DNA from 2 places in the Cupriavidus sp. LA-1 genome. Region 2 is predicted to be linked to the other one. Evidence: predicted binding sites of a transcription regulator. Region 2 holds the regulator's gene; the other holds the start of a gene.
What was found. Region 2 encodes FliA, which starts transcription of late flagellar genes. Its sites were predicted from a motif close to CTAAAGTTTNNNNNNNNNNNGCCGNTA; they were not measured.
Positions count from the first base shown of each region.

Region 1: ACZ5MJ_RS13515 (DUF342 domain-containing protein) is a predicted target of FliA. The motif match lies at 2,611-2,637, and genes of this name have one in related genera.

Region 1 covers NZ_AP031387.1:2,896,659-2,901,062, reverse strand. Annotated here, with positions in the region: gene ACZ5MJ_RS13535 (OmpA family protein) at 1-562, shown strand, start outside; gene ACZ5MJ_RS13530 (lytic transglycosylase domain-containing protein) at 562-1,335, shown strand; gene ACZ5MJ_RS13525 (hypothetical protein) at 1,332-1,673, shown strand; gene ACZ5MJ_RS13520 (hypothetical protein) at 1,730-2,536, shown strand; gene ACZ5MJ_RS13515 (DUF342 domain-containing protein) at 2,705-4,318, shown strand.
Region 2 covers NZ_AP031388.1:1,215,827-1,220,230, forward strand. Annotated here, with positions in the region: gene flgA (flagellar basal body P-ring formation chaperone FlgA) at 1-757, shown strand, start outside; gene flgM (flagellar biosynthesis anti-sigma factor FlgM) at 921-1,229, shown strand; gene ACZ5MJ_RS24765 (flagellar protein FlgN) at 1,235-1,696, shown strand; gene ACZ5MJ_RS24770 (flagellar protein FlhE) at 1,765-2,202, opposite strand; gene ACZ5MJ_RS24775 (RNA polymerase sigma factor FliA) at 2,202-2,918, opposite strand; gene ACZ5MJ_RS24780 (MinD/ParA family ATP-binding protein) at 3,017-3,805, opposite strand; gene flhF (flagellar biosynthesis protein FlhF) at 3,817-4,404, opposite strand, start outside.

The DNA.
Region 1 (4,404 bases), on a different replicon from region 2:
CGCCCTGCTGGCCTTCCGGCGCACCACCGAGGGCGCGCAGGAGAAGGGCGCCATGGCATTCAGCCCGGACGGCAGCCATGTCTATGCCGCGCTGGTGAAGGGCGACGCCCGCACCTTCGACAGTGTGCGCGAAGCCGGCGGCTGGCGCCTGGCGGACAAGGCGCCGCCGTGCTTCCCGCAGGCCGAGGCCGCCCCCGATCCCATCGGCCAGGCGCTTGAAGGCGCAGGCCGCGTGCAGCTCTACGGCGTCAACTTCGAAACCGATTCCGACGTGCTGAGCGCGGCGGCCCGGCCGGTGCTGGACCGTGCGGCCAGGGCGGTGCTGGCGCATCCGGACTGGCGCCTGCGCGTGGAGGGGCATACCGACAGCACTGGCGGCGAGGCGCGCAACCAGCCGTTGTCGGATCGCCGTGCCGCCGCCGTCAGGCGCTACCTGGAAGCCGCTGGCGTGCCCGCCTACCGGCTCGATGCCAGGGGTTATGGCGCCACCCATCCGCTGATGCCCAACGACACGCCGTTCGGCCGCGCGCAGAACCGCCGCGTGGAGCTGGCAAAACAGTGATGCCTGGGCTTGCGGCCGCGCCGGCGCGCGGTGTCGTGGCGGCAATGCTGCTGGCGGGCACCGTTCCGGCCGGCGCCGAGATCGTCACGCATGCCGAGCGCGGCAGCGGCGTGATCTTCCTCACGTCACGCAACGCCGGGCCGGCACCACCGGAGCTTGCTGTGGCACCCGCTGCGGCGCAAGCACGGGCGTCGCACGCGTTTATCGGGTTGCCAGGGCAAGCCCTGACGCAGGCCGTCCCCGCCTCCGCCAAATCCCCGCCCTCTGACCTGGTTGCGCTGGCGCATCGCGCGGCGCGCGCCGCGGCAGTGGATCCGCATCTGCTGATGGCCATGGTGGAGGTGGAGTCCGGCTGGAACCCGCAAGCCACCTCCGTCAAGGGCGCCATCGGCCTGACCCAGCTGATGCCGGCCACGGCACGGATGCTGGGCGTGACCGATGCCTATGATCCGGCCCAGAACCTGCAGGCCGGTGCGTCCTACCTGGGCGGCCTGCTGTCGCGCTTCAACGGCGACACGAGCCTGGCCCTGGCCGCCTATAACGCGGGCGAAGGCGCGGTGCTGCGGCACGGTTCGCGCATTCCGCCATTCGCCGAGACCCAGGCCTACGTGCCGCAAGTGCTGGGCCGCTATGCGCGCTTGCGCGGCGGCCTGGGCGACAGCGCCGCGGCGCCCTTGCGCCAGCCGGCGTCACCGGCGCAGCGAAGCGGCCTGGTCATTGTCTCGTTCCGGAATCCCCCCGCCTCAGCGGCGAAGAAAAAGGAGAAGTCATGAAGTTGTACTGGATCCCGCGTGCCTGCCTGCCGGTCATGCTGGCGCTGGCGGTTGCCAGCTGCGGCAAGGAAGAGGCGCGTTCCGCCGGCGCCGGCGATGCCTTGCCGAAAGCCTGCCAGGAAGCCGAGGCCGCGCAGCGCGCCTGCACCGAGAACATGGCGGCCAGGCTCGAGAAGTCGGGGCAGGCCGCGGCCGCCCAGACCCTGCGCGACGGGCTGCCCGGCGAGCTGGCATCCATCCGCACGCGGTGGGCCGGCGTCTCCGACAAGGATGGCCTGGCGCACTCCTGTGCAACGGTGCGCGACAGCTTCCGCGACATGCCGCAGTGCAAGGACTGACCTCGGAACGCCTGCTTGCCGGTGTTTTGTTGAACTGACCAATCGAGAGACGAAAGATGCCGAAGAATTCCGCCCGCGCCACCGCGCGCCAATCCCTGAACCGCCGTGCGGCGCTTGGCGCAAGCATGGCCCTGGCTGCCCTGCTGTTGCCGGCGGCGGCTTCGGCCGGCGTCTGCGATGCGCCATGGATGCATGAGGGCGGCGAGATCCGCATGACCATGCAGGGCGGTGCGCCGGGCTCGGCTACCATGTCCGTGTCGGGCGTGCGCAAGTCGGGCAAGGGCCAGTGCAATGCCAATATCAGCGTCGTGTCGAACGTGGCCGCGGCCGGATCGGCCAACGAGACGCGGCTGGACTACACCATGGCGGTGATCGAAGACCGCCTGACCATCTCGCGCGGCGGCGCGCCGGGCAAGGTCGAGGGCAAGAGCGCCGCCGGCACGGCCTCGGGCATGCTCGACAGCAGCGCGGTCGGCACCCTTGCCTACGGCGGCGTCGTGGAAGCGGAAGGGCAACGGCTGCCGGGCGAGTCGCAGACGGTGCGCATGGACCTGCAGATGACCGCGGCCGGCCAGAGCGCCGGCCAGGCCAAAATCCCGTCCGCCAAGGTCACCATCGGCGGCAAGGTCGTGGGCAAGCGCGCGACCATCCCGACCCGCCTCGGCCAGAAATCCTGCTGGCCGGTCCGCTACGAGCGCAGCACCACCATGGCGCCGGTCACGGTGGCGGGCCACACCGTGTCGGTGCCGCCGGCGACCGCCAGCGTCACGGACTGGTACTGCCCCGACATGGGCCTGGTCATGAAGCAGGAGGTGGTGCAGAACGGCCAGGCCGGCACTATCGAGGTGGTCTCGGTCAAGTAGCCCGGTCATCGGGATCGTCCCCGGGGCTGGTCCGCGAAGGCGACGGCAGCCCCGCCGGCGCGAGGTGCTGTGCGCTAAAGTTCTCAGCACTCCTGCCGTTGGTAATGGATCGATAACAAGCGGAGCGCCGGCACCGGCCGTGCCGCCGCAAGACGATTCAGGGGACGCATGACGCAGGAATCCGGGTTGCGCCTGGAACTGGCCGAGCCAGGCGAGCAGGTGCATGCGCGCTACACGCCGCAGCCAGGCAGGCTGCCGCCGGACCAGGCCAGCCTGCGGCAATACCTGGACCGCCTGGGCTGGACCGGTGCCCGGCTCGATGCGCGTGCCGTGGCGCAGTTCCTGGCGCAATGCCAGCGCGCCGAGCATGAGATCGATGCCACGATCGGCACGCTCATCGACGGCGCCTTCGAACTCGACATTACCGGCGATGGCCTGGCGGTGCGGCTGACGCTGATGCCTGCCGAAGGCGGCCGCCCGGTCTGCGCTGAGGATATCCGCCGCGCCGTGGCGGAGCGCGGCGTGGTGGCACCGGTCCAGGCCCTGGCACTCGATGCCGCGCTGGCGGATGGCAGCTGCGAACTGCGCACGATTGCCGCCGGCGTCGCGCCGCGACAGGGGAAGCCGGCGCGCTTCATCAGCCTGCTGGAGGCACGCAAGCCGGCGCAGGCCGAAGACGAGGCCGGCAAGGTCGACCTGCGCGACCTGGGCAACTTGTTGCTGGTCAGCCCCGGCACGCCGCTGATGCGCCGCGTCCCGGCCGTGCATGGCAATGACGGCGTGGACGTGTTCGGCAAGCCCGTCGCCGCCGACCCGGTCGAAGACCCGCCTTTCGCCGAGGGCCTGACCGGCGCTGCCGCCGATGCCGACGATCCCAACCTGTTGCTCGCGGTGATCGCGGGATCGCCGGTGGCGGGCGTGTACGGCATTTCGGTCAGCCCGGTGGTGCAGGTGGAATCGGTCGACCTGCACTCGGGCAACGTGGCGTTCGACGGCACGCTGCGCGTCTCGGGCGACATCCGCACCGGCATGTCGGTCAACGTCACCGGCGACGTGGTGGTCGAGGGCACCATCGAAGCCGCCAGCGTCGAGGCCGGCGGCGATGTCATCGTCAAGGGCGGCATCATCGGCAAGGCCGAGACCGGCCGCGCCGAAGGCGGCATCAGCCGCGCCAGCGTGCGCTGCAAGGGCGCGGTGAAGGCGCGCTTTATCGAGAATGCGGTGGTCGAAGCCGGCACCGGAGTCAATGTCGAGAGCGGCATCCGGCAGAGCGACGTCGCTGCCGGCGAACACATCGTGGTGGGCGGCAAGGGCGTGCAGGGCAGCATCAGCGGCGGCCGCAGCCGCGCCACGCTGGCCGTGCGTGCCGCGGTGCTGGGCGCCCCCGCGGGTACCGCCACCATCATCCAGGTCGGCCTGAATCCCTACGCCGACGCGCAGCGCGCCGCGCTGGAAGCCGAGCGCCGCCGCATCCTGGAAGAGCAGAACAAGGTCAGGCAGCTGGTGGACTTCTTTGCCAGGCATCCCGAGCGGGCCGTGGGCGACCTGCGCGAAAAGGCGCGCGCGACCCTGTTCAAGCTGTCGCGGGACCTGTTCGAACTGGAGGCGCGTCTGACCGAACTGGGGCAGCAGATGCAGCCGGCCGCCGATGCGGTCATCGACGCCGCGCGCCGCATCCATGGCGGGGTCACGCTGCAGGTGGGCAGCCGCGTGCTCAAAGTGATGGAAGACAAGCCTGGCGGCCTGATCCGGCTGGTCGACGACCGCATTGCCGTTAGCTGAACCGCGCTGGTATCCGCTGCGTTTTGTACTATGCTGCAGCTATGTCCTGGGGTGCCGCAGGATGGGCGAGAGAGCTAGCGTCGGGC
Region 2 (4,404 bases):
CTGCCTGCTTGGCCCGGCCGGCGCCGGTGCCGCGCCGGCGCAGGTCACGCCCGTCGCCATGCAGGCGCCGGCCGCGCACGGCCAGCAGCAGACGGCTTATGTTGCCAACCCCATTGCCAACCCCGCTGCCGCCGCCAGCCCCTTTGCCGAAGACCCCGCGCGCGTGGCCGTCGAGCGCTTCCTGCTGCAGCAGACCGCCGGCTTGCCGGGCAAGGTCAGCGTGCAGGTGGCGCCGCCGTCGGGCGGCCGCGCGCCGGAATGCGTCGCGCCCGACCCCTTCCTGCCCGCCGGCGCTTCGCCATGGGGGCGCGTTTCGGTCGGCGTGCGCTGCGGCGGCGAGCGGCCGTGGGTGCGCTACATGCAGGCGCGCGTAGCGGTGCTGACCGACTATTACGTGGCCGCGCGCGCACTGGGCCCAGGCGAGCCGGTCAGCCAGGCCGATATCGAAGTCCGCCAGGGCGACCTGGGCACGCTGCCGCGCGCGGTGATCACCGACCCGGCCCAGCTTGCCGGCGCGGTCGCCGCCAACCGCATCGCCGCAGGCTCGCCGCTGCGCAGCGACCTGCTGCGCAAGGCCATCGCCGTGCGCCAGGGCCAGACCGTCACCGTGGCCGTGGAAGGCGAGGCCTTCCAGATCACCAGCGAAGGCAAGGTGCTGGCCGACGCCGCCACCGGCAATACCGTGCAGGTGCGCCTGCGCAGCGGCCAGGTGGTCAACGGACTGGTGCGCAGCGGCGACACCGTCGTGCTGCAATAGTCCTGCGCCAAGTGCTGTAATCGTGGCCAACAAGACTGGAAATCCGGGGCAACCGGCATGCGAAAATGCCGCCAACGCCGCCGCGTGGCGAATCCGGGCCAGGGGCCCTAAAGAATTCGCCGGCGCGTCCGTAATGCCATAGGAAACCAGCAAGGAACGCCCCGTGAAGATCAACCACTCCACCTCGTCCCGGCCCGCCGACGCCCCCGGGGGCGATGCCGCGGCACGGCCCCAGGCCGCGCCGGCCAGCGCCGCGGCGCCGTCCGCCGGCCTGAGCGTCAGCCCGCTGGCCGCCCAGGTGCGCGACATCAGCGCCCGCCTGTCCCAGCCCACTGACGACGATATCGATACCGCCAAGGTCGAAGAGATCCGCCAGGCCATCGCCGAAGGCAAGATCAGGATCGACCCGGGCAAGATTGCCGACGGCCTGATCGCCACCCTGCGCGAGCTTGGCCAGGCCGACCCCAAATAGCCATCATGAGCCAGAGCCTGATCCAGTCCCTGCAGCGCGAAACCGAAGGCATCCAGGCCTTCGGCCAACTCCTCGCCGAAGAGCGCGACGCCCTCAAGCGGGGCGACTTCCAGTCCCTGAGCGGACTGCTGACGCGCAAGGTTGAACTGGGCCAGGCCCTGTCCCGCCAACTCAAGGCCCGCGAAGCCCAGATGGGCGCGCTCGGCCTGCGCGCCGGCCCCGAGGGCCAGCTGCTTGGCCGCCAGGTCGACCCGGCCGTGGCGGACGCCTGGCGCCAGCTGATCTTCGCGGCCCGCACCGCACGCGACGGCAACGCCCTGAATGGCGCCGTCGTCAACGCCCACCTCGATTTCACCCGCGAAGCTATCCAGGCGCTGCGCCAGCATAGCGGCGGCGATGCCGGGTTGTATGGGAAGGATGGGAAGGCGGCGGCCGGGGTGGGTGGGGTGAGCCTGGCGGCGGGTTGAAGCTCTCTGCTGATGTTCCGTTTTTTCGTCACTTATTCAGAAGTGACGAAAAAACGGAACATTCATTCCTACCTGAACCCCACCACCACCTCATTGCTGCGCCCCTGCAGCACCGGCACCAGGCTACCCTGCCCCGGCACCCGGAACGCGAACACAAAGCCCTTGGTGGCGTCATCCCCAACGAACGCGTCGGTCTTGCCTTCGGCCTCGGGCAGCAGCACGCAGCGCTGGGCATTGCAGAGATAAGCTTGCAGCTCCACCGGTGGGGTCCTGACGAAGCTGTAGCGCCAGCGCACCGAGGTAATCACCCCTTCCGACTGCGGCAGGACGCCGGTGGGCAGGATCGGCGGCGACACCGCGCGCTGGCCGCGGCCGTAGAGGGCTGGACCGTTGACCGAGCCGGTCCACGCATGGCGTGTGCCGGCGTCGAACGCCGCCCAGGCGCAGGCCGATACGGCAAGCAACATCCAGCAGGCGCCCCGTGCGGCGCGGTCCGCCCCGCGCATCACAACAAGCCGCGCAACTGGTTGCGCAGCCGGGTAATCGCCTGGCCGCGGATCTGGCACACGCGCGACTCGGTCACTTCGAGCACCGCGCCGATCTCGCGCAGGTTCAGCTCCTGGTCGTAGCACAGCGACAGCACCAGCTTCTCGCGCTCGGGCAGCCGCTCGATGGCGCGGACCAGCGCCTGGCGCATGCCGCTTTCCATCAGCACGGTCAGCGGGTTACCGTCATCGCTGCCGCCGAGGTGGCGGTCCAGGAAGTCCTCTTCGCCGGAGCGCTCGAAATCCTCGTAGTGCAGCAGCTGGCAGCCATAGACCTCGTTGAGCAGCAGCTGGTATTCGTCCAGCGGCATCTCCATGGCCTCGGCCACCTCGGAATCGATCGGCGTGCGCCCTAGCTTCTGCTCCAGGTTGCGCTGCGTGCGTTCGATGCGGCGGGTGAACTGGCGCAGGCTGCGCGACTGCCAGTCGTTGGCACGCACCTCGTCGAGCATGGCGCCACGGATGCGCTGGCTGGCGTAGGTCTCGAAGCGCGCGCCATGGGTATCTTCATAGCGTTTGGCGGCGTCGAGCAGGCCGATCATGCCGGCCTGGATCAGGTCGTCGATCTGTACGCTGGCGGGCAGCCTGGCGGCCAGTTGCAGCGCGATGCGGCGCACCAGTTGCGCGTGCGCCTTGACCACGTCGGCCTGTTCGAGCTTTCCCTGGATCGTGTACATGGTGCAATTCTCGTGAATGCTGGATTGCTGGTCCGGCACGCCTTGCGGCGGCCGGCTGGCTCAGGGTGCAGTTCGGTAAGTTGGCATGGCTGGCAGGCTCAGGCCATCGCGGGGGTTGCGGCAGGCGCAGCGGCGTCTGCACGCAGCGGCCAGGCGCCGATGCCGCCGGCGGTACGGCGCAGTGCCGTGGTGGCCGGCGCCGCCGGAAACGCCTCGACCACGCAGCGGCCCAGCTGCACGCCGCGCGCCACCAGCGGGTCGGACGGCAGCCAGCCCGCGCACAGCACCTCGACGCCGAGATACTGGCTGGCGGTACGCGCCAGGTTGCGCAGGATGGCCTGCACCGTGGCCTCGCTTGCCGCCATGTTGACGATCAGGTGGAACTGGCGCCAGGCATACAGGTGGTGCAGGCGCTTGATGCAGGCGTAGGCATCCGTGATCGACGCCAGCTCCGGCCGCATCACCACCAGCACGTTGTGCGCACCGCCCGCGAGCGGCGACAGCACGCCGTCGGCATCGATGGCGGCATCCACCACCACGCTGCGAAAGCCACCTGCGGCCGGCAAGGTGTTTCCCGGCACGGGCCGGCCTGCCGGCAGCACCGACAGCACGCCGCCCGGGCCAGTGCCGGCAGCAGCTTCCAGCGACAGGCGGCCTGCGTTGACATCGGCCAGCGTGCCGGCCGGCCTGGCGCCGGACAGCCGCGTGGCGCGCGCCGCGGCGGCGTCTTCATCGACCAGCAGCACGCGCTCGCCCTGCATGGCCAGCGCGTGCGACAAACCCAGGGCCACGGTAGTGGCGCCGGCACCGCATTCGCTGGCGACCACCGCGATACGGCGTGTCGTGCGCGGCGCCAGCATCCGGCGCAGGCTCTCGGCCTGGTCCATGGCGAGGCCGCTCACGGCAGCACCTCCATCGCTGCAGCCGGCACGGCAGCGCCGCGGCCCGGATAGTTTTCCAGCACGTCGAGCAGCGCCAGCACGCGGCCCATGCCCTCGTTGAGCACCGGGCCCGGCACCGGCACGCCCTCGCGCACCGTGCGGCCGGCCAGGCGCGCGAGGAAGGCGGGCGCGGCCGCGGTCGGCGCGTGTTCCAGGCGCAGCACCGACAATCCGAGCTGCAGCGCGGCCACGGCGGCGCCGGCGGCGTGGCCGCTTTCGGCGTCCTGGGCGAAGTGGTCGATGGCGTGGCGCAACGTGCGCAGGCGCGCATCGGCCGCGTCGGTCCACAAGGCCCAGCGCGCCACCTGCGCGGCATCCTGCGCCAGCGCCGGATCGCACAGCAGGTAGCGGGTATCGAGCAGTTCACCGGTGGCGCGGTCGGCCAGGCGGGCCACCACCAGGCAGGCGTCGATGCCGCCTTCGGGCGTGCCCTTGCCGCGCACCGGGCTGTCCGGCACGCGCACGTCGACACTGGCCAGCCAGCGCACGGCGTCACGCTCGCGCACGGTGTCCTCGCCGACGGCGTGGAAGGTCAGCGTATCGGC